Regions from separate parts of the Citrobacter freundii complex sp. 2025EL-00176 genome, predicted to be linked through region 1. Evidence: predicted binding sites of a transcription regulator. Region 1 holds the regulator's gene; each other region holds the start of a gene.
The links. The regulator Fur, encoded in region 1, represses iron uptake genes when iron is present. The targets are predictions, from matches to a motif close to ATAATAATGAGAACNACTATCAA.
Positions count from the first base shown of each region.

Region 2: the regulator Fur is predicted to act here: its motif matches at 2,985-3,007, upstream of feoA (ferrous iron transporter A).
Region 3: the regulator Fur is predicted to act here: its motif matches at 2,415-2,437, upstream of sodA (superoxide dismutase [Mn]).
Region 4: the regulator Fur is predicted to act here: its motif matches at 2,681-2,703, upstream of fepB (Fe2+-enterobactin ABC transporter substrate-binding protein).

Region 1 is NZ_JBRYHT010000001.1:13,847-19,612, reverse strand. Features, by position in the region: gene ybfE (LexA regulated protein) at 1-71, shown strand, start outside; gene fldA (flavodoxin FldA) at 227-757, shown strand; gene ACVXHP_RS00105 (ryhB-regulated fur leader peptide) at 968-1,054, shown strand; gene fur (ferric iron uptake transcriptional regulator) at 1,047-1,493, shown strand; gene tcuR (tricarballylate utilization LysR family transcriptional regulator TcuR) at 1,622-2,548, shown strand; gene tcuA (FAD-dependent tricarballylate dehydrogenase TcuA) at 2,646-4,049, shown strand; gene tcuB (tricarballylate utilization 4Fe-4S protein TcuB) at 4,036-5,175, shown strand; gene tcuC (MFS transporter) at 5,229-5,766, shown strand, end outside.
Region 2 is NZ_JBRYHT010000008.1:110,687-116,452, forward strand. Features, by position in the region: gene greB (transcription elongation factor GreB) at 1-310, shown strand, start outside; gene ACVXHP_RS16315 (Tex family protein) at 409-2,742, shown strand; gene feoA (ferrous iron transporter A) at 3,118-3,345, shown strand; gene feoB (Fe(2+) transporter permease subunit FeoB) at 3,364-5,682, shown strand; gene feoC ([Fe-S]-dependent transcriptional repressor FeoC) at 5,694-5,766, shown strand, end outside.
Region 3 is NZ_JBRYHT010000019.1:53,666-59,431, reverse strand. Features, by position in the region: gene ACVXHP_RS22765 (dihydrodipicolinate synthase family protein) at 1-461, shown strand, start outside; gene kdgT (2-keto-3-deoxygluconate transporter) at 503-1,486, opposite strand; gene sodA (superoxide dismutase [Mn]) at 1,723-2,343, opposite strand; gene rhaT (L-rhamnose/proton symporter RhaT) at 2,632-3,666, shown strand; gene rhaR (HTH-type transcriptional activator RhaR) at 3,663-4,511, opposite strand; gene rhaS (HTH-type transcriptional activator RhaS) at 4,620-5,468, opposite strand.
Region 4 is NZ_JBRYHT010000010.1:122,101-127,866, reverse strand. Features, by position in the region: gene entE ((2,3-dihydroxybenzoyl)adenylate synthase EntE) at 1-1,207, opposite strand, end outside; gene entC (isochorismate synthase EntC) at 1,364-2,539, opposite strand; gene fepB (Fe2+-enterobactin ABC transporter substrate-binding protein) at 2,727-3,683, shown strand; gene entS (enterobactin transporter EntS) at 3,745-4,980, opposite strand; gene fepD (Fe(3+)-siderophore ABC transporter permease) at 5,090-5,766, shown strand, end outside.

The DNA of each region.
Region 1 (5,766 bases):
ACATGAGTCGCAGTGAACTCATCGAAGAGATGCTGATGACCCAACTCACCACATTGCGCGGTCAGGCATAGTCTGAATTTCTGCTCTAAATCATAAATCGTGTAGCACAGAGTGCAGTCCCGCGTGTTTGCTGTTTCCGCATGCCTGACTGTTCTGCTATGATTGCCCTTATCCGTGGGCAATGCGCCACCACCATTTCAATAAGTTTCAAGAGGTTATTTTACTCATGGCAATCACTGGCATCTTTTTCGGCAGCGACACCGGTAATACCGAAAACATCGCAAAAATGATTCAAAAACAGCTTGGTAAAGACGTTGCCGATGTTCATGACATTGCAAAAAGCAGCAAAGAAGACCTGGAAGGGTATGACATTCTGCTGCTCGGGATTCCAACCTGGTACTACGGTGAAGCGCAGTGTGACTGGGACGATTTCTTCCCTACCCTCGAAGACATTGATTTTAACGGCAAACTGGTTGCATTGTTCGGCTGCGGCGACCAGGAAGATTACGCAGAATATTTCTGCGATGCGTTAGGCACCATTCGCGACATCATTGAGCCACGCGGCGCCACCATCGTCGGTCACTGGCCAACGGCGGGTTATCACTTTGAAGCGTCCAAAGGACTGGCTGACGACGACCACTTTGTCGGTCTGGCTATCGATGAAGATCGCCAGCCGGAGTTGACCGCAGAACGCGTAGAAAAATGGGTTAAGCAGATCTCTGAAGAACTGCACCTCGACGAAATCATCAATGCCTGATTTCGCGCGGCGTAGATCGTCATCTACGCCGCATCAATAGATAAAACCAATCAAAATAATTGCTACAAATTTGTAACTTTTCCGTGTGACCCTGTACAATGGCTGGATGCCAATCGGGTGTTGCGCAGTGTGTTTGTCGGCGATACCACGTTTTGATTAACAATATATGCCAGAGACTTGCAGTTTTCATTTAACCATGGCAGTTCTATAATGATATGCAATTTCTCAAGTGCAATTTCTGTCACTTCTGTTAATGAAGTGAATCGTTTAGCTACAGGACAGATTCCGCATGACTGACAATAATACCGCATTAAAGAAGGCTGGCCTGAAAGTAACGCTTCCTCGTTTAAAAATTCTGGAAGTTCTTCAGGAACCGGATAACCATCACGTCAGTGCGGAAGACTTATACAAACGCCTGATCGATATGGGTGAAGAAATTGGTCTGGCGACCGTGTATCGTGTGCTGAACCAGTTTGATGATGCCGGTATCGTGACCCGCCATAATTTTGAAGGTGGTAAATCCGTCTTCGAACTAACTCAACAGCATCACCACGATCACCTCATTTGCCTCGACTGCGGCAAAGTGGTCGAGTTCAGCGATGAATCCATTGAAGCGCGTCAGCGTGAGATTGCGGCTAAACATGGTATTCGCTTAACCAACCATAGCCTCTATCTTTACGGCCACTGCGCCGAAGGCGATTGCCGCGAAGATGAGCATGCGCACGACGGCAAATAATGTGACGCTTTCTGAAAAGCCAACCTTCCGGTTGGCTTTTTTTATGCGCTGAATTTGACCAGCCCCCTCTTCCTTCTGCATCAATGTTGCTTTAATGTAAAAATCAATTGCCCTTCCGGAGAGTTGAAATGGAACTTCGCCAGCTACGCTATTTTGTGCGTATTGTAGAAACCGGCAGCATGGGTAGCGCGGCGCTCGATCTCAATATCGGCGTTTCGGCGCTCAGTCAGCAAATGACGCGTCTGGAAAATGAACTTGCTATTCGCCTGCTACAACGCACCTCGCGCGGTGTGACGCCCACCAGCGCCGGACTGGCTTTTTACTCCCAGGCGCAGCTGGCGCTCCGGCATGCAGACGATGCAATCCTCGCCGCCCGCGAGGCCCGACTTTCCGGACACGTCAGCGTCGGTATGGCCCCCAGTACCGCTTCCGTTCTCGGCATGCCTTTTATTCACGCCATGCGGGAAAGCTATGCTGATGTTCGCCTGCATGTCGTGGAAAGTCTCTCTGGCAACCTGGAACGAATGATTAATACCCGCCAGATTGATCTGGCTGTCGTGTTTCAAAAAGAAAAGATCCTGCGCTGGAGCGCCAGACCGATTCTTGAAGAGCGACTGTTTTTGATTGGGACCCATGCCCTACTGGCTGATATTGTCGATGACAATATTGCTCCTGCCCAACTGGCAAATATTCCATTGATCATGCCAAGCCCGGGCCACGGTCTGCGCGGCAGGCTGGATGCCATCAGCCAGGAACACACACTGAACATTGAGATCGCTACCGAAATTGATGGTCTGGCGTTACTGATGCGCGCCGTGCGCAGTGGCATTGGCGCCACTCTTCAGCCTGGCGCGGCAATCTCGCATCTCGATAAAGAAACCCTAAGAGTGATCGGCGTCCATAATCCGATACTTAGCCGCCCTAACTTTCTGGTCAGCCTCTCTGACGATGAACTTACCCCGGCAGGCCTCGCCGCCCGTGTGGTGCTGACGAAAGTTATGCATCAGTTGGTGGAAGCCGGAAGCTGGCCTGGCGCTACACTTTACAATAACTAAAGCACTGTTTAGCGTCACGTCATAGCGCCCACACAGCCTGTGCGTATACATTTCAATTACAAATTTAACAATTAGTTAAATGGTAATGGAGTATACGATGGTTGATGTTCTGGTGATTGGCGGTGGCAATGCCGCCTTATGTGCAGCCTTGACCGCCCGGGAGCAAGGAGCTTCGGTACTCCTGCTCGAAGCGGCGCCCCGCGAATGGCGCGGGGGAAACTCCCAACACACACGTAATTTACGTTGTATGCATGACGCACCGCAGGATGTGCTGGTGGAAAGCTATCCTGAAGAAGAATTCTGGCAAGATCTGTGGCGCGTCACGGAAGGAAATACCAACGAAGCGCTGGCGCGTCTGGTGATCCGTACCTCTTCACAATGCCGCGACTGGATGCGCCAGCACGGCGTTAACTTTCAGCCTCCGCTCTCTGGCGCTTTGCACGTGGCACGAACCAACGCCTTTTTTATGGGCGGTGGAAAGGCCCTGGTGAATGCCTATTATCGCAGCGCAGAAAAGCTGGGCGTTCAAATTCGCTATAACACTCCCGTTCAGGCGCTTGAACTGCGTAATGGCGAGTTCGTGGCGGCGCTGGCAGGCGAAGAGCGCATCACCGCTAAGTCCTGCGTGCTTGCCGCGGGCGGGTTTGAGTCAAACCGCGAATGGCTGCGAGAAGCGTGGGGAGAGAACGAGCGCGGCGAGTGGCCTGCGGATAACTTCCTGATTCGCGGCACGCGCTTTAACCAGGGCGTACTGCTCAAATTTATGATGGATGCCGGAGCAGACATTATCGGCGATCCCTCCCAGTCACACTGCGTGGCCATTGATGCCAGAGCACCATTATATGATGGCGGAATTTGCACCCGCGTGGACTGCGTCTCGCTCGGCATAGTGGTAAACCGTGACGCAGCGCGCTTTTATGATGAAGGCGAAGATTTCTGGCCGAAACGCTACGCCATCTGGGGGCGTCTGGTCGCGCAACAGCCAGGGCAGATTGGCTACTCCATCATCGATGGTAAAGCTATCGGCCACTTCATGCCTCCGGTCTTTCCCGGCGCGCAGGCCAATACGTTGGCAGAGCTGGCCCTTCAGTTAGGACTGGACGCCGAACGTTTTACCCACACCGTGACGGAATACAACAACGCCTGCCAGCCTGGTCAGTTCGACCACACCGTTCTGGATAACTGCGCCACCAAAGGTTTGCTACCCGCGAAAACGCACTGGGCGCGACCGCTGGACCAGCCTCCATACTACGGCTATGCCCTGCGGCCAGGGATCACCTTCACTTATCTTGGGTTAAAAGTGAACGAACACGCCGCGGTGCATTTTGCCGGGCTTCCAAGCCGTAATCTGTTTGTCGCCGGAGAGATGATGGCGGGCAACGTGCTGGGTAAGGGCTACACCGCAGGCGTGGGGATGTCGATCGGCACGACCTTTGGTCGCATTGCCGGAAAAGAAGCCGCGCTGGCCGCACGTAAGGAGACACGTCATGAAGCAGCTTGAGAAACTGATCATCGAAGCGCAAATTATCACCGAACCGGAAGCTGAAGTTGAACGTGTGATGCAAGTGTGCAATGCCTGTCGCTATTGTGAAGGTTTTTGCGCCGTATTCCCGGCCATGACGCAGCGTCTGGAATTCGGTAAAGCGGATATCAATTACCTGGCAAACTTGTGCCATAACTGCGGCGCTTGCCTGCACGCATGTCAGTATGCCCCGCCTCATGAATTTGCCATCAACGTACCGAAGGCGATGGCGGAAGTCCGGCTCGAAACCTATCAGCATTACGCGCAACCCGCCGCCTTTGGCGCGCTTTATCGTCGCGCAGGCGTCACCGTGACGCTGGCGCTGGTTTTCGGTCTGATCCTGTTTTTACTCCTCGCTATAGGTTTGAAAGGCTCACTATTCCATCCTCCGCTGGCCGGGGATTTCTATCAAATTTTCCCGCATAACCTGCTGGCATGGATGTTTGGTTCAGTGTTTATTCTGGCGATCGGTTTGCTGATGGCCGGCGTGATCCGCTTCTGGCGCGAGATCTCTCCGGGTATGCCGCGTTCCGCCGAGATTGCTGAAGCCTCACACGATGCGCTGACGCTGAAATATCTCGATGGTGGCCACGGCAAAGGTTGTAACGAAGCGGATGATGCTTTCACCCTGATGCGCCGCCGTTTCCACCACTTTACCTTCTACGGTTTTATGCTCTGCTTTGCCGCCACCGTGGTGGCAACGGGCTATCACTACTTTGCAGGTATAGAAGCGCCCTACCCGTTCTTCAGCGTGCCGGTGATGCTGGGCACGTTGGGCGGCATTGGTCTGGTTGTCGGCCCGGCGGGCTTGCTATGGCTGAATCTTAAGCGTTCACCGCTGCATGGCGACGCCCGGCAAAAACCGATGGATCGCGGTTTTATTTTGCTGCTGCTGCTGACCAGTCTGACTGGTCTGGCGCTGCTGGTGGGAAGAGACACCTCATGGATGGCTATTTTACTGGCCATTCATCTCGGCGTGGTCATGGCGCTTTTTCTGACCATTCCTTACGGAAAATTTGCCCACGGATTTTACCGCTGCGCAGCCTTACTCAAGTGGGCGATTGAGAAACGGCGCGGCAAACAGGCGGGGGTCGCAGGCGACTAACCCGCAAACTCTTACCTCTATAAATATTATGATAAGACAGTGGAGCAAACCCAATGACACAACAACCATCGCGCGCCGGAACTTTCGGCGCAATACTGCGGGTAACCAGCGGTAATTTTCTCGAACAGTTCGACTTTTTTCTGTTCGGGTTTTACGCCACCTATATCGCAAAGACGTTCTTCCCCGCGGAGAGTGAATTTGCCGGGCTCATGTTGACCTTTGCGGTTTTCGGTTCGGGTTTTTTAATGCGGCCCGTTGGCGCAATCGTGCTGGGTGCTTACATCGACAGAATTGGTCGCCGCAAAGGACTGATGGTGACGCTGGCGATCATGGGCTGCGGGACCCTGCTGATTGCCCTGGTTCCCGGTTATCAAAGTATTGGCCTGCTGGCTCCTGTGCTGGTATTAGTCGGTCGGTTATTGCAGGGATTCTCTGCGGGCGTGGAGCTGGGAGGCGTTTCGGTTTATCTTTCTGAAATCGCCACGCCTGGCAATAAAGGTTTCTACACCAGTTGGCAGTCCGCCAGCCAACAGGTCGCCATTGTGGTAGCGGCGCTGATTGGCTACGCTCTGAACGCCACGCTGGGGCACG
Region 2 (5,766 bases), on a different contig from region 1:
GCGCGAGATCGACCGCCGCGTTCGTTATTTGACCAAGTGCATGGAAAATCTGAAAATCGTCGATTACTCCCCGCAACAGGAAGGCAAAGTCTTCTTCGGCGCATGGGTCGAGATTGAAAATGACGATGGCGACATCCGCAAATTCCGCATTGTCGGCTACGATGAGATCTTCGGTCGTAAAGATTACATCTCTATCGATTCGCCAATGGCGCGGGCGCTGCTGAAAAAAGAGGTCGGCGATCTCGCGGTAGTAAACACCCCTGGCGGCGAAGCCAGTTGGTACGTAAACGAGATCGAATACGTGAAGTGAGACCGGAACAATCCGAAGCCCCCGTAGATGACTGGCATTTTTGCCAGTCAATCCGTATAACTATCCCCTGATTTTTTATCCTATAGACGAAGCTATCCATGATGAATGATTCTTTCTGCCGCATTATCGCAGGTGAAATTCAGGCTCGTGCTGAACAGGTAGAAGCTGCCGTTCGCCTGCTTGATGAAGGGAACACCGTGCCGTTTATCGCACGTTATCGTAAGGAAATCACCGGCGGTCTGGACGATACGCAATTGCGTAATCTGGAGACCCGTCTGGGATATCTGCGTGAACTGGAAGACCGCCGTCAGGCGATCCTGAAATCTATCGGCGAGCAAGGCAAACTGACCGACGATCTGGCGAATGCGATCAACGGTACGTTAAGTAAGACCGAACTCGAAGATCTCTATCTGCCGTACAAACCCAAGCGCCGCACCCGTGGGCAAATAGCCATTGAAGCTGGGCTGGAGCCACTGGCTGACCTGCTGTGGAACGAACCGTCCCACGACCCGGAAACGGAAGCCGCAAAATACCTCAACGCTGAAAACGGCGTGGCGGACACCAAAGCCGCTCTCGATGGCGCGCGCTACATTCTGATGGAGCGTTTCGCCGAAGACGCCGCGCTGCTGGCAAAAGTTCGTGACTACCTGTGGAAAAACGCGCATTTGGTTTCTACCGTGGTCAACGGTAAAGAAGAGGAAGGGGCTAAGTTCCGTGACTACTTCGACCACCACGAACCGATTTCTACCGTGCCTTCCCACCGCGCGCTGGCCATGTTCCGTGGTCGCAACGAAGGCGTGTTGCAGCTTTCCCTGAATGCCGATCCGCAATTCGATGAGCCGCCAAAAGAGAGCCACGGCGAGCAGATTATCCAGGATCATCTGGGACTGCGCCTGAATAACGCACCAGCCGACAGCTGGCGTAAAGGCGTGGTGAGCTGGACGTGGCGCATCAAAGTGCTGATGCACCTTGAAACCGAGCTGATGGGTACCGTGCGTGAACGTGCGGAAGATGAAGCGATTAACGTCTTTGCCCGTAACCTGCATGACCTGTTGATGGCCGCCCCAGCCGGACTGCGCGCCACAATGGGTCTCGATCCGGGTCTGCGTACCGGGGTAAAAGTAGCTGTGGTTGACGGTACCGGCAAACTGGTCGCTACCGATACCATTTATCCACATACCGGTCAGGCCGCCAAAGCCGCCGTCGCCGTTGCGGCATTGTGTGAAAAATACAATGTTGAGCTGGTGGCGATTGGTAACGGTACGGCGTCGCGCGAAACCGAGCGTTTCTTCCTCGACGTACAGAAACAGTTCCCGAAAGTTACCGCGCAGAAAGTGATCGTCAGCGAAGCCGGCGCGTCAGTGTACTCCGCTTCCGAGCTGGCGGCGCTGGAGTTCCCGGACCTCGATGTTTCGCTGCGTGGGGCGGTGTCTATCGCCCGTCGTCTGCAGGATCCGCTGGCTGAGCTGGTGAAAATCGATCCGAAATCTATCGGCGTGGGCCAGTATCAGCACGACGTAAGCCAGACGCAGTTGGCACGTAAGCTGGATGCGGTAGTGGAAGACTGCGTAAACGCCGTCGGCGTGGATCTAAACACCGCCTCCGTACCGCTGCTGACCCGCGTGGCTGGCCTGACGCGCATGATGGCGCAGAACATCGTGGCCTGGCGTGACGAGAACGGCCAGTTCCAGAACCGTCAGCAACTACTCAAAGTCAGCCGTCTGGGCCCTAAAGCCTTTGAACAGTGCGCGGGTTTCCTGCGTATCAACCACGGCGATAATCCGCTGGATGCCTCTACCGTTCACCCGGAAGCCTATCCAATTGTGGAACGCATTCTGGCCGCCACCGAGCAATCACTGCGCGATCTGATGGGCAACAGCAGCGAACTGCGCAATCTGAAAGCTGCTGATTTTACCGACGAGCGCTTCGGGGTACCGACCGTCACCGACATCATCAAAGAGTTGGAAAAACCGGGTCGCGACCCGCGTCCTGAATTCAAAACCGCACAGTTTGCTGATGGCGTAGAAACCATGAACGATCTGCAGCCGGGGATGATTCTGGAAGGGGCTGTCACCAACGTCACTAACTTCGGCGCATTTGTCGATATCGGCGTACACCAGGATGGTCTGGTGCATATCTCTTCACTGTCGAATAAGTTCGTCGAAGATCCCCACACCGTGGTGAAAGCGGGCGACATTGTGAAGGTGAAAGTGCTGGAAGTAGACCTGCAGCGTAAGCGTATTGCGTTGACTATGCGTCTGGATGAGCAGCCAGGTGAAACCAACGCGCGTCGCAGCGGCGGAAATAACGATCGCACTCAGGGCAATCGCCCGGCACCAAAAGCCGCGAAACCTCGTGGCCGTGACGCTCAGCCTGCGGGCAACAGCGCGATGATGGATGCGCTGGCAGCGGCAATGGGTAAAAAGCGCTAAGTTTGGATCATGTGCCGGATAGCGGTGTAAATACCGTATCCGGCATATTTACTATATTATTTTCTCTCTTCCACATTATATTTATCACTTCATTAACAGATGAAACCTTAATTAAACATTAAAGATTTCAATAATTGCTACCGCGAATCATTCGTCACCAACCAGAATAAATGTTGAGAAATATCAAAATTGGCTCAAATTATTATCTAATTGTACATTCCGTCACATTTATTCTATTGATGATAGAAACCATTCTCATTATCATTGTTTTGTTGATTATTTACTCTTTCCTTACGTTGGCTAATCATCTGGTCTCATGCCGCCCTGCCGCCCCATGAGGTAATCATCCAGTTAGCGAGATATAAGTAGGTCCCTATGCAATTCACTCCTGACAGTGCGTGGAAAATTACCGGTTTTGCTCGTGAAATCAGCCCGGCTTATCGTCAGAAACTGTTGTCACTTGGCATGCTGCCCGGCTCATCCTTCAACGTGGTTCGCGTCGCCCCGCTCGGCGATCCCATCCATATTGAAACGCGTCGCGTAAGTCTGGTATTGCGTAAAAAGGATTTGGCGTTATTAGAAGTGGAAGCGGTTTCCTGTTAATACAGTGAGTCTATAAAAATGAAAAAACTAACCATTGGTTTAATTGGTAATCCTAATTCCGGCAAGACAACCTTATTCAACCAGCTCACCGGCGCGCGTCAGCGTGTAGGCAACTGGGCTGGCGTTACCGTTGAACGTAAAGAAGGTCATTTCGCCACAACGGACCATCAGGTCACGCTGGTCGATTTACCCGGTACCTATTCACTGACGACAATCTCATCGCAGACCTCTCTCGATGAGCAAATCGCCTGTCATTACATTTTAAGCGGCGACGCGGATCTGTTGATCAACGTGGTCGATGCCTCAAACCTTGAGCGCAACCTCTACCTGACGTTGCAACTGCTTGAGCTGGGTATTCCCTGCATCGTTGCCCTGAACATGCTGGATATTGCTGAGAAACAGCAAATCCGTATCGATATCGACGCCCTCTCCGCCCGTCTTGGCTGCCCGGTGGTTCCGCTGGTCTCCACCCGCGCCCGCGGCATTGAAGCGCTGAAGCTGGCGATCGATCGCTACAAGGAAAACGACACCGTCGAACTGGTGCATTATGCCCAGCCGCTGCTGCAGGAAGCAGATTCCCTCGCTGACGCGATGGCCAAAGACATGCCGCTTAAACAGCGCCGCTGGCTGGGCCTGCAAATGCTGGAAGGCGATATCTACAGCCGTGCCTACGCCGGTGACGCCGCGCAAAACCTCGATGCCGCTATTGCGCGCCTGAGCGAAACAATGGACGATCCGGCGCTGCATATCGCCGATGCGCGTTACCAATGCATCGCCGCAATCTGCGATACCGTCAGTAATACCCTGACGGCAGAACCAAGCCGTTTCACCACCGCGGTGGATAAAATTGTCCTCAACCGCTTCCTCGGGCTGCCGATTTTCCTGTTCGTGATGTACCTGATGTTCCTGCTCGCCATTAACATTGGCGGCGCGCTGCAGCCGTTATTCGATGTGGGTTCCGTGGCGCTCTTTATTCATGGTATTCAATGGATTGGCTATACGCTGCACTTCCCGGATTGGCTGACCATCTTCCTGGCGCAAGGACTTGGCGGCGGGATCAACACCGTGCTGCCGTTGGTGCCGCAAATCGGCATGATGTACCTGTTCCTCTCCTTCCTTGAAGACTCCGGTTACATGGCGCGCGCTGCGTTTGTAATGGACCGTCTGATGCAGGCGCTGGGACTGCCGGGTAAATCGTTTGTCCCGCTGATCGTCGGCTTTGGCTGCAACGTACCGTCGGTGATGGGCGCCCGTACGCTGGATGCCCCACGTGAACGTCTGATGACCATCATGATGGCACCGTTTATGTCCTGCGGCGCACGCCTGGCGATTTTCGCCGTCTTTGCCGCGGCTTTCTTTGGTCAGAACGGTGCGCTAGCGGTCTTCTCGTTGTACGTACTGGGTATCATCATGGCGGTGCTGACCGGTCTGATGCTCAAACACACCATCATGCGTGGCGAAGCAACGCCGTTCGTGATGGAGCTGCCAGTGTACCATGTGCCGCACATCAAGAGCCTGATTATTCAGACCTGGCAACGTCTGAAAGGCTTCGTGCTGCGTGCCGGTAAAGTCATTATCATCGTCAGTATTTTCCTCAGCGCGTTTAACAGCTTCTCGCTGAGCGGGAAAATCGTCGATAACATCAACGACTCTGCTCTGGCTTCCGTCAGCCGCGTCATCACCCCCGTCTTCAAGCCGATCGGCGTTCACGAAGATAACTGGCAGGCAACCGTAGGTCTGTTCACCGGTGCGATGGCAAAAGAGGTGGTTGTCGGTACGCTGAACACGCTTTACACCGCAGAAAATATTCAGGAAGAAGAGTTCAATCCGGCAGATTTCCACCTCGGTGACGAGCTGTTCAGTGCGGTGGATGAAACCTGGCAAAGCCTGAAAGACACCTTCAGCCTGAGCGTTCTGGCCAACCCTATCGAAGCCAGCAAAGGCGACGGCGAGATGGCTACAGGCGCAATGGGCGTGATGGGCGAAAAATTTGGCAGCGCCGCCGCCGCGTACAGCTACCTGATTTTCGTTCTGCTGTATGTCCCGTGCATTTCAGTGATGGGGGCTATCGCACGTGAATCTAGCCGTGGCTGGATGGGCTTCTCGATCCTGTGGGGCCTGAACATCGCTTATTCACTGTCAACGCTGTTTTATCAGACCGTCAGCTACAAAGAGCATCCGACTTACAGTCTGGTGTGCATCTTAGCCGTCATTCTGTTTAACATCGTATTGCTGGGTCTGCTACGCCGTGCCCGCAGCCGGGTGGATCTCTCACTGCTGTCAACCAACAGAACGGCTAGCTCCTGCTGTTCCAGTACCACTGGCGATTGCCACTAAGGTTGTCAACAATGGCATCGCTTATTCAGGTTCGTGATTTACTGGCGCTGCGGGGGCGTATGGAGGCAAAGCAAATTAGCCACA
Region 3 (5,766 bases), on a different contig from region 1:
TAACGCCGGAACTGGTTGCCACCCTCGCTGCCGAGTTCCCAAATTTCGCAGGCATTAAAGATACTGTCGACTGTCAGTCACATACCCGCAGTATGATTCAGACAACGCGCGCCGTGCGGGAAGATTTTGCCGTACTGTCCGGTTATGACGAATACTACATTCCTAACCTGCTGGCAGGCGGGGCGGGGATTATTTCAGGGTTGAACAACGTCATGCCGGAACTGTTTGTCAGCGCGCGGGAAGCGTTTAAGCAGGGCGACCTGGCGACGCTTCGCGATATTCAGGACCAGATTGGCACCTATATGTCCATTTACGCCATTGGCGAAGATTTTGTCACCACCATCAAAACCGTGGTATCGCGTAAGTTTGGCTACTGCACCGGCGTGTCACGTAATGCTGGCGGAGAGTTGAATGAGGGGGAATGTCGGACTATCGATGAGGTGTTCGTCGTCAAAGGTTAACGCGTTAAGCCGGATGGTGCAGACCATCCGGCAAAAGAGGCTTACTTCACGGTACCGCGAAGATCAATTTCCGTGGCCCTGGCTTTGGCCTTTTTCGACCAGATGGACGTGATAATCGGCACCAGAATGGAGGTCACAATCACCGAGGTCGCCACCAGAGAGGTTGCCGCTGGCGCCATCGGTTTAAATGCCGGAACCATTTCAGCAATCAGTACCGGTGTAGCAACCGCCGCACCTGCTGAGCTGGAGGCCGCAATCCCCGCCGTACCATCGCCGCCGCCAATCAGTTTATCAGCGATAATCAATGGGATACCGGTGATGATAATCACCGCCACGCCTAGCAGAATCCCCAGCACGCCGGTTTGCGCAATCACGCTTAAATCAATGGTGTTACCCAGCGCGAAGGCGAAGAACGGGATCAGCGTCTGCACCGCTTTACTGAAGAACTCCCGCAGTTCAGGGTCCAGATTACCCAGCGCAAAGCCAATCAGGAACGGCAATACTGCCCCCACAAACACGTGTGGTTCAAACGAAGCAATCCCGGCGGTACCCAGAATCACCATGGTCATCAGCGGGCCTGATTCCAGAGACATCAGAACAAATGCCCCGGCCTCTTCTTTGGTGCCGTACTGCTGCATAATCGAGGCGTATAGCCCACCGTTGGTCATATCCATGGCGGCCACCAGCGCCAACGTGGACAACCCGGCGAAGAACCCGACTTCCACGCCATGTTCCGGCAGGATGCGTGAGGCAATTGCCGCCACTACCCACGCCACCAGAATTTTGGTGATGACTAACGTGCCTGATTTACGCAGCACGGTGCCGGTTGCGCTTAGCTTAATCGACGCGCCCATACAAAAGAACCAGACCGCCAAAATAGGCACCGTACCGGTGATCATACCGTTGGTAAATGAGCCGAAATATTTCCCGGCGCCGGGTGAAAAGGTGTGACATAACGCGCCGAGGAAAAGCGGCACCAGCATCATCCCGCCAGGGATTCTCTCTATCGTACGTTTGATCTGCATTTCCATCACCTGTAGACATAAAAATGGGGCAATTTTTATGGGCGATTGCATCTTGCTTTTGAGATGCGCCCGTCTTGATGAACAGAAGATAGACATTCAGAGGAATTATAAAAGTGATCCCACCCGCACAATAAAACATTGTTTCAATTTAAATGGATCAATGTTCCTATGTTGATTTTGATCACAAAAAAGCCCCCACAAGCAGCGCTTGCAGGGGCGTTATTTAAGCGTAGAACTTATTTTTTAGCGGCGAAACGCGCAGCAGCTTCATCCCAGTTCACCACGTTCCAGAACTCTTTAATGTAGTCCGGACGGCGGTTCTGGAATTTCAGGTAGTAAGCGTGTTCCCACACGTCCAGACCGACGATCGGGAAGCCGGAAGCGCCAGAGATAGCTTCGCCCATCAGCGGGGAATCCTGGTTAGCGGTGGAAACGACGGCCAGTTTGTCACCTTGCAGAACCAGCCACGCCCAGCCGGAACCGAAACGGGTTGCCGCTGCTTTTTCAAATTCAGCTTTGAAGTTGTCAACGGAGCCGAAATCACGTTCGATAGCCGCTTTCAGGTCGCCCTGCAGCGTAGTGCCGGTTTTCAGGCCTTTCCAGAACAGGCTGTGGTTAGCGTGACCGCCCGCGTTGTTACGCAGTACGGTTTTTTTGTCCGCTGGCAGTTGATCCAGTTTGGTGATCAACTCTTCAGCCGACAGGCTGGCGAATTCAGGCAGGCTTTCCAGCGCAGCGTTTGCGTTGTTTACGTAAGTCTGGTGGTGTTTGGTATGGTGAATTTCCATCGTCTGCTTATCGAAGTGCGGTTCAAGGGCATCATAAGCGTACGGCAGGGATGGCAGTGTATAACTCATAATCATCTCCAGTATTGTCGGGCGGCCAGTGTTAACGCCGCGTAAGCAGTTGGGTCATTATAGTTAATTAAATGATATTGAAAATGATTATCAATGCCGTACTTTTTACAAGGTTTTAATCGTGCCGTCTATTGCAAAAGTTGTGAACCGAATCACCCACTTAACGTGATGATTGCCAACATGCGCAAAATGGCGGCAATCGTTAAAAGGTTAACATCCTGCGTAATTTTTAAACTCGTTAGGTCGGAGGGGTCATTACCGACGATAAAAAATAACGAGGATTAAGTCATGAGTAACGCGATTACGATGGGTATCTTTTGGCATTTGATAGGCGCAGCCAGTGCAGCCTGTTTCTATGCCCCGTTCAAGCAGGTCAAACATTGGTCATGGGAAACGATGTGGTCGGTGGGCGGGATCGTCTCCTGGCTTATCCTTCCGTGGACCATCAGCGCGATGTTACTTCCCAACTTCTGGGCCTATTTCAGCTCCTTCAGCCTTTCCACACTGGCCCCGGTATTTCTTTTCGGTGCGATGTGGGGGATTGGTAACATTAACTATGGCCTGACCATGCGCTATCTCGGTATGTCGATGGGTATCGGCATTGCGATAGGTATTACGCTGATTGTCGGCACGTTGATGACCCCGATTATTAACGGCAACTTTGATGTGTTGATCAACACCTCCGGCGGACGCATGACGCTGCTTGGCGTGCTGGTCGCACTGATTGGCGTGGGCATTGTGACCCGTGCGGGTCAATTAAAAGAACGCAAAATGGGCATCAAAGCCGAAGAGTTCAACCTGAAAAAAGGGTTAGTTCTGGCGGTCATGTGCGGCATTTTCTCCGCGGGGATGTCATTTGCGATGAACGCCGCTAAACCGATGCACGATGCCGCCGCCGCGTTGGGTGTAGACCCGCTGTATGTCGCCCTGCCTAGCTATGTGGTTATCATGGGCGGCGGTGCGCTAGTCAACCTGGGTTTTTGCTTCATTCGTCTGGCAAAAGTGAAGAACTTGTCGATAAAAGCCGACTTCTCGCTGGCTAAACCGCTGATCATCAGCAACGTGCTGCTCTCCGCGCTCGGTGGCTTGATGTGGTATCTGCAATTTTTCTTCTACGCCTGGGGCCACGCGCGAATCCCGGCACAGTATGACTATGTAAGCTGGATGCTGCACATGAGTTTCTATGTCCTGTGCGGCGGGATTGTTGGTCTGGTACTGAAAGAGTGGAAAAACGCGGGTCGCCGTCCGGTCAGCGTACTGAGCCTCGGCTGCGTGGTAATTATTGTCGCGGCAAATATTGTTGGTCTGGGCATGGCCAGTTAGTCATGCTGGGTACTGAGATGACGCCACTGGCTCGGCGTCATCCCGGTTTCCCGCATAAACACCACCGAAAAGTAGTTACTGTCCTCAAAGCCACAACGCATGGAAATCTCACCGATCATTAACCGGCTATGCTTGAGCAGATACTGAGCATGGCAGACCCGCACCTGGCGGAGATACTGGTTGATGGTCATCCCGGTCTGGCTGCGAAACTGCTGGCGCAAAACGCGTTCGCTACACTGTTCACGCTCGCAAAATTTATTCAGTTCGAAAGCATGCTCATGACTCCCGGCTAACGCGGTAATGAGTTTATCCAACAGCGTTTCACTCGACGTTGCCGGGAGCGTATCCGTGGCGTAACGATGGCGTTTAAGGAGCGTCACCAGTTGCCCGAATAGCAGTTCCGCCATGTTAAAAGCCTGCGCATCGCGTTGATTACTTTCATGCTCAAGCTGGCTTATCACCTGCCGGGCCTGCGTCATGCCAACGCTGCCGAGTCGCCAATGCGGCTGCCGCGGCGCACCGTTAAATCCAGGGATCGCCCCTTCCCAGTCAACATTCAGCGTCAACCGCTCCGGGCAATAGATGATATTTTGCAACACAAGGTCGTTTACGGAAGTGTAGGAATGTTTGTCTTCGGCGCGAATGTAAAACAGATCGCCACGGGTTATTCGGTACGGACGATCGTTAAGGACGTGTAGACCATTGCCGCGCCAGACCAGGACCAGCTCGCAAAATTCATGGGTATGCTCCGCAAAGACGTCCTGCGGATAACGGTCAGCCACGGCGACAGCCTGCTGCTCATGCGCAAAAAAGTCTGATTTCAGAAGGATTAGCTGATTCGCCACCGCATTACCTCAACCTGGACGCTTGCCGGATAAGGCGCAGCCGCCATCCGGCATGAAAGGGTATGATTATCAGCAAACGGGCGGTAAAAAACGTTGATAGCTTTCGCGTTACTGCAGGCTGCTTCCCGCCATGAGATCGCGCCCCTGACGAATATCGCGGGGCGACCACTCGAACTCACGGCGAAATAGCGTCGAAAAGTGATTACTGTCGCCGAAACCGCAGAGATATGCGATATCGGTCACGCTGTCATCACTGTGGCGAAGCAGATGCCTCGCTTTTATAAGCCGCAGGCGGTTAAGGTAGCGCTGGGGCGTCAATCCCGTTTGTTGTTTAAGCTGGCGGTGCAGCGTGCGCAAAGAGAGCGAAAACTTCTCGGCCAACGCCTCCCAACACACCTCGTCAGCAAAGTTATCTTCCAGCCAAGCCATCAGAAGGTTAAGCCGCGCGTCGTTATCGGTTGCCGCTGCCATCAGACTGCTTTTACGCAACACGACCAGTAGCTGCATAAACAGAATTTCACGATTCGCCGCCGTCGGCGTATCCATCCCGTCACCAAGCGCTTCCATTTGCCCCACCAGCTGTCGGACCTGCTGTAATACCCCCTGGTTTACCCGCCAATGGGATGGATACTGCCCATTCTGTTCCTGAGGTAAAAGCTGATTCAGCCCCGCTAAAAATTGAAACGCATCCGGGGATCGATACAGGACGTTGGTCAGACACAAATTGTCCGTATGTTCATATAAATGCCGGTCATGATCGCGGACGAAACACACTGTACCACCGCTGATGGTGTAAGGCTGTCCGTTGAACACATGAATCCCCGTGCCATGTTCGACCACCACAATTTCATGAAAATCATGATGGTGTTCAGGAAACGCGGGTTGAGGAAGCCGCGGCTCAATAGCCACTGGCGCTTTACCTGTCGGAAAAAAGTCTACGCAATGCAGTACAGTCATGACGGCTCCCCCTGTTTAGCGAATATGGCTGAATAGTAATTAAGGGTTACTACCCTCACCTTAAATTTTTGACGCCAAAGTGCGTAAACACGGTCAATTCTTCAAGATAAGGCGGGAAAGATCGGGAATTGCGGAAGGCGTCACATCTGCCCGAATCCGCCCTATGAGTAGAAACTGTGAACATCATCACGTTCACCTTTGCCATGTTGCCAACCGCTAATTGTGCCTGTCACTGTTAAGAAGGTACGTCATATCGGGGGTTCTTAGACTGAGTGCAATAAAACTCAGAAGGACCTCG
Region 4 (5,766 bases), on a different contig from region 1:
TGGCATTGTGCTCCGGGCTGTTGAAGTAACCGCGGAAGGTGTACGGACCGCGGGTCATCAGGCGTCCCGTTTCGCCCTGCGCCAGAGGATTACCATCTGCATCGGCGACCCAGACTTCATCATCCGGGCACATCGGTCGTCCCTGGGTATTGATGATGCGCTCAGGGCTGTCGTCCAGACGGGTGTAGTTCACAAGCCCTTCCGCCATGCCAAAAACCTGCTGCAACTGGCAACCAATCTCCACCGGAATACGCGCCGCAAGCGAGGCGGAAAGCCGTGCCCCACCAACCTGCAGCAACGTCAGCGAAGCCAATTGCGCATTGCTCCCCCACTCCGCAATCGCCTGTAGCCACAGGCTCACCGCCGGTGGCACCAGCGCCGTGACGTTAACCTGATGCTGTTCAATCAGCGGGAAACACAGGGTTGCGCTCGGGTCAGCCGCCAGTACCACGGTGCCGCCAGCCAGGAATACGCCAAGCGAACCAGGCGAACTCATGGCGTAGTTATGCGCCGCCGGGATCGCGCACAGATAGCGCGTTTCCCCGGTGAAGCGGCAGATCTCATTACTGCGACGCACGCTGTAGTAGTAATCGTTATGAGTACGAGGAATAAGCTTTGGCGTCCCGGTGGTACCGCCGGAAAGCTGGAAGTACGCCACCTCATCAGCAGGCGATGGCGTCGCGATAAAATCAGCCGCGGGCTGGTCTATCGCCGTTTGCAGGTTATGTTCGCCGTCATCATTGCGCAGTAGCACCACGCGCACTGAATTGTGCTCGGCCACAAAGGTATTAAGAAAATCGTCCCCGCTAAACAGCGCATGCTGGCGATCGGCGATCAGTAACGCCGGTTCGATCTGTTTGGCATAGGCATTGAGTTCGTTACGTTGGTGGCTAAACAGCGCCAGCACCGGAGCGACGCCCAGCTTAAGCAGCGCAAAAAAAGTGATATACAGCTCGGCCACGTTGCCCAACTGCACCAGCGCGGTTTCGCCTGGTTTGATTCCCTGACGACGCAGGCTGCAGGCGAGATTGTCAGTGGCCTGATTCAGCTGGCGATAGCTCAGATGGCGTTCGCCATCGATTACCGCCGTATGGTCGCTCTCGGCGTGACGGGTAAGAATGTCGGTCAGCGGCAAATCCTGCCAGTAGCCTTTTTCACGGTAACGGCGGGCAAACTCCTCCGGCCAACGGGTGAAAGGAATACTCATTATCACTCCTTAGAGCCTGTCAATAAGGCGTATATTGTTGCAGCCAGTTTGGACACGGACAGCGCGGAGCAACCGGAGCGTACTTGTAGTACGTGAGGATTGTGAGCACTGCCCAGGGTCAAACTGGCAAATAAAATAGCCTGATGGACCAGGCGCTTAATGCAGTCCAAAAACATTCAGCATGGTGGAAAGCTTGGCTCCCGTTTCACGCCATTCCGCAACCGGAGAAGACGCTGGCACAATACCGGCGCCAGCAAAGAAACGAACCTGATTACGCAGCAGCTTCGCGCAGCGGATCGTCACCACCCATTCGCCGTTACCTTCCGCATCACACCAGCCGACGATACCGCCGAACAATTCGCGATCGAACGGCTCCAGCTCGGCGATCAGCTTGCGCGCAACCTGATGCGGGAAACCGCTCAGCGCAGGCGTCGGATGCAACAGGCACGCCAGCGTCAGCGCGTTTTCCTCTGCGTTGGCTTTACCTTCAAACGGCGTGCCGAGGTGCCAGAGCGTAGGCGTAGTGACCAGTTGCGGAGAGGAAGGCAGTTGCAGTTCACTGCTGCGATCGCGCAACACGGCTTTCATCGCCTGCGTCACCAGTTCATGCTCATGACGATCCTTCTCAGACGCCAACAGGCGGATCCCCGCTTCTCTGTCCAGCACATCATCCGGCTGACGACGCGCCGAACCGGCCAAAGGCAGGGAGCTGAAATGGTCGCCTTCTTTGCGTAACAGCAGTTCCGGGCTGGCGCCAATCAATACGCCACCGTCTTCAATGGGGACATGGAAGTTGTAACTCGCCGGATTTTGCGCCACCAGGCGTTCAAGTAACGCCCCGCTGTCAATATTGGCATCGGTGGTGATATCGATCAGGCGTGACAACACCACTTTGTCGACTTCCGGGGTTGCCGTCAGCGCCGCCGCCCGGGCGACCATCTCTTCAAAAAAGTCCTGTTCCGGGATCGATTTACGTTCAACGACGTTTAACGACTGATGCGCGTTAAAGTAACGTGATGATTGCTGCTTAGTCGTTCGCGAGAAGGTCTGCCATGTTTGGGGAATAAACAGCGACGACGGCTGGCGGGTGTCGAAAGGAATTGCCCCGACCATGATGGGGTTAGCGATACCCTGCGATTTGGCATCAGCAAACAGTGCGTGCATTTTTTGTTGGAAAGGGCTGTCTGGCGAATCGCCATCAATTGCCGGTTCCGCATAGCGGGCGAAGCATCCTGACGTCGTAAAACTACGATACGGCGACATAAAGAAAAAACTGTCGGGAGCGAGCGTCGGCATAGTCTGCGTTTTTTCCTCGGCCAGTGACATATCCATATCATCCTCCAAAAATGATAAAGGCTCTAATAATGATTATCATTTATATTTTCGGTCGCTAACCTAAAAGCAAAGCGGCTGTATGTCAACTCTTGTGGCAGCACAATGTGCGACTTTGGCTTGCATCCTCGCTCGCTAACAATGAAAATGAGAAGCATTAACCATACTGATAACAGGAAGCTGATTCGTGAGTCTCCACTATTTTTGTCGCACCGTGCTTTTACTGACGGGTTTGTTTATTTCAGGAATTTCTTCAGGTCACGCCGCCGACTGGCCGCGTCAGATCACCGACAGCCGTGGCACGCATACGCTGGAGCATAAGCCGCAGCGCATTGTCTCCACCAGCGTGACCCTCACCGGCTCGCTGCTGGCAATTGATGCCCCGGTCATCGCCAGCGGTGCCACCACGCCAAACAACCGCATTGGCGATGCGCAAGGCTTTTTACGTCAATGGAGCGACGTGGCCAGGGAACGCAAACTCAGCCGTCTGTACATCGGTGAACCGAGCGCTGAAGCCGTAGCGGCACAAATGCCGGATCTGATTCTAATCAGCGCCACCGGCGGCGACTCCGCACTCGCGCTATACGATCAGCTGTCCACCATTGCGCCCACGCTTATCATCAACTACGACGACAAAAGCTGGCAGTCGCTGCTGACGCAACTGGGTGAAATTACCGGTCAGGAGCAACAGGCAGCAGCGCGTATTGCCGAATTTGATAAGCAACTGCAAGCGGTTAAGCAACGTATCACCCTGCCGCCACAGCCGGTCAGCGCGCTGGTCTATACCGCTGCGGCGCACAGTGCTAATCTTTGGACGCCTGAGTCGGCACAGGGCAAGCTGATGGAGCAGTTAGGTTTCACGCTGGCGCCGCTGCCTGCCGGTTTGCACACCAGCCAAAGCCAGGGGAAACGCCACGATATCATCCAGCTTGGCGGTGAAAATCTGGCGGCTGGCCTGAACGGCGAAGCGCTGTTCCTGTTTGCCGGCGACAGCAAAGATGCCAACGCCATTTATGCCAATCCGCTTCTGGCGCATCTGCCAGCCGTGCAAAATAAACGTGTATACGCCCTGGGCACGGAAACCTTCCGGCTCGACTACTACAGCGCGACGCTGCTAGTGCAACGTCTGTCGGCGCTCTTTTAAAAGCCCGCGCCGGATGCGGCTAACGCCCTATCCGGCCTGCAAACCGTAGAGCATAACGCCATCAGGCATTCACGGGCATTTGCCGGAATCGACGTAATTCCCCCAGCAACAGCAGCAGTAACAGACCAACAATCACCAGCCCAAATCCACTCACGCTTGCCGAGGCGACCGGCGTCATCATCGCGCCCAAACCGCCCAACAGCGCCGCGCCAATCGCGTCCCCGGTGACGTTCTGCGCCGTCCACAAACCGTTAATTCGCCCGAGCATCGCTTCTGGCGTCTGCGTCTGTAACAGGGTGTACTGCAACAAAGAGCTAACCGCACTTAACCACCCGAACAGCGCCAGGCAGACAACCCCAAGCTCCCAGACCGGCATCAAGCCAAACAGGCCGATAGCCAGGAATGAAGCCACGGTAGAACCCAGCATGATCAGTCCCGGACGAACGCTGTGCGCCAGCTGTCCGCTGGTCAATGCGCCCACCGCCGCGCCAAGAGGAATGGCTGCATACAGCAGGCCAATTTGCGCGCTCGACATCTGCCAGTTAATCGCTAACGCCGGATACAGCACGCGCACGGCGCTCGCCATGGTCAATAAGCCCCCGAGCAACGCAATGCCGCCAATCAGCGGACTGGCGAGCAAAAAGCGAAATGCTGCCAGCAGCGATTTCAGCGGATGCTCGCGCGGCTGGGGCGGTGGAGGTAACGCGGGAAGGCTCAGCAACGGCAGTAAGGTAATGAACGTGCCTGCCGCCGCCAGGCCGTAGTTCCAGGCCACACCACCGGTTGCCAGCAGCACCCCGCCAAGCATCGGCGAAATGACCGAACCCAAACGCACCGTCAGCATGGTAATCGCCCCGGCCTGCATCAGGTTTTCCCGCCCGACCAACGCCGGCGTTGCTGCCAGCAAGGCAGTCACGCCCAGCGAGGCAAAGAAACCGTCCCATAAGCCAAGCAGATAAATCGCCAGTAACGACGGTTCGGGCAGCAACGCGTTCAGACACAAACCAATAAAGCCGACGCCACAGGTTCCACGCGCCAACAGGATCACTTTTTTACGCTCGTAGCGATCGGCCAGTACGCCGCCAACCATCAGGCCAATAAACATCGCGCCACCGGTCAACGTCACCGACAAACCTACCTGCCAGGTCGACTGGGTCATCATCTGGATCTGAACCGGAACCGCCACACCGAGTAATCCCAAAGAGACGATGGAAATAAAACGAGCGAGGAAGACGGCGCGAAACGCAGGGTGGGTCTTTAACAAGCTGAGATTAAGCAGCCAGGATTGTCGATTCATTACAGAGCCTTACCAGGTACTTTTTCAATATCCATTCGATGGCTGCACATGCTAACATATCCAAATAAGATCGATAACGATAATTACTATCATTATCAGGGAAGTTGATATGTCATGCTCTGTTTCCGCGACACGCGCCTTCGCCGTGCCCGGACTATTGTTATTACTTGTACTCACCACGGTATTAAGTCTGGTTATTGGCGCAAAATCGCTGCCTGCCTCCGTGGTGCTGGATGCACTCACCGGCAGTTGCCAAAGCGCGGATTGCACCATCGTGCTGGACGCGCGACTGCCACGCACGCTGGCAGGCCTGCTCGCCGGCGGCGCGCTGGGTCTGGCAGGCGCATTAATGCAAACGCTCACGCGTAACCCGCTCGCCGATCCGGGGATCCTTGGCGTTAACTCTGGCGCCAGCTTCGCCATCGTGCTGGGCGCGTCGCTGTTCGGTTTCTCTTCCCCACAGGAACAGTTGCTGATGGCTTTTTCCGGGGCGCTGGCCGCCTCGCTGATTGTGGCATTTACCGGCAGCCAGGGCGGCGGGCAGCTCAGCCCGGTACGACTGACGCTGGCGGGCGTTGCGCTGGGTGCAGTGCTGGAAGGGCTATCCACCGGCATCGCCCTCCTCAACCCGGACGTCTACGATCAGTTGCGTTTCTGGCAGGCCGGTTCACTGGATATCCGCAGCCTGCAAACGCTGAAGGTAGTACTGGTGCCGGTCCTGATTGCCGCTGCTGTCGCATTGTTCCTCAGCCGTGCCCTGAATAGCCTGAGTCTCGGCAGCGACAC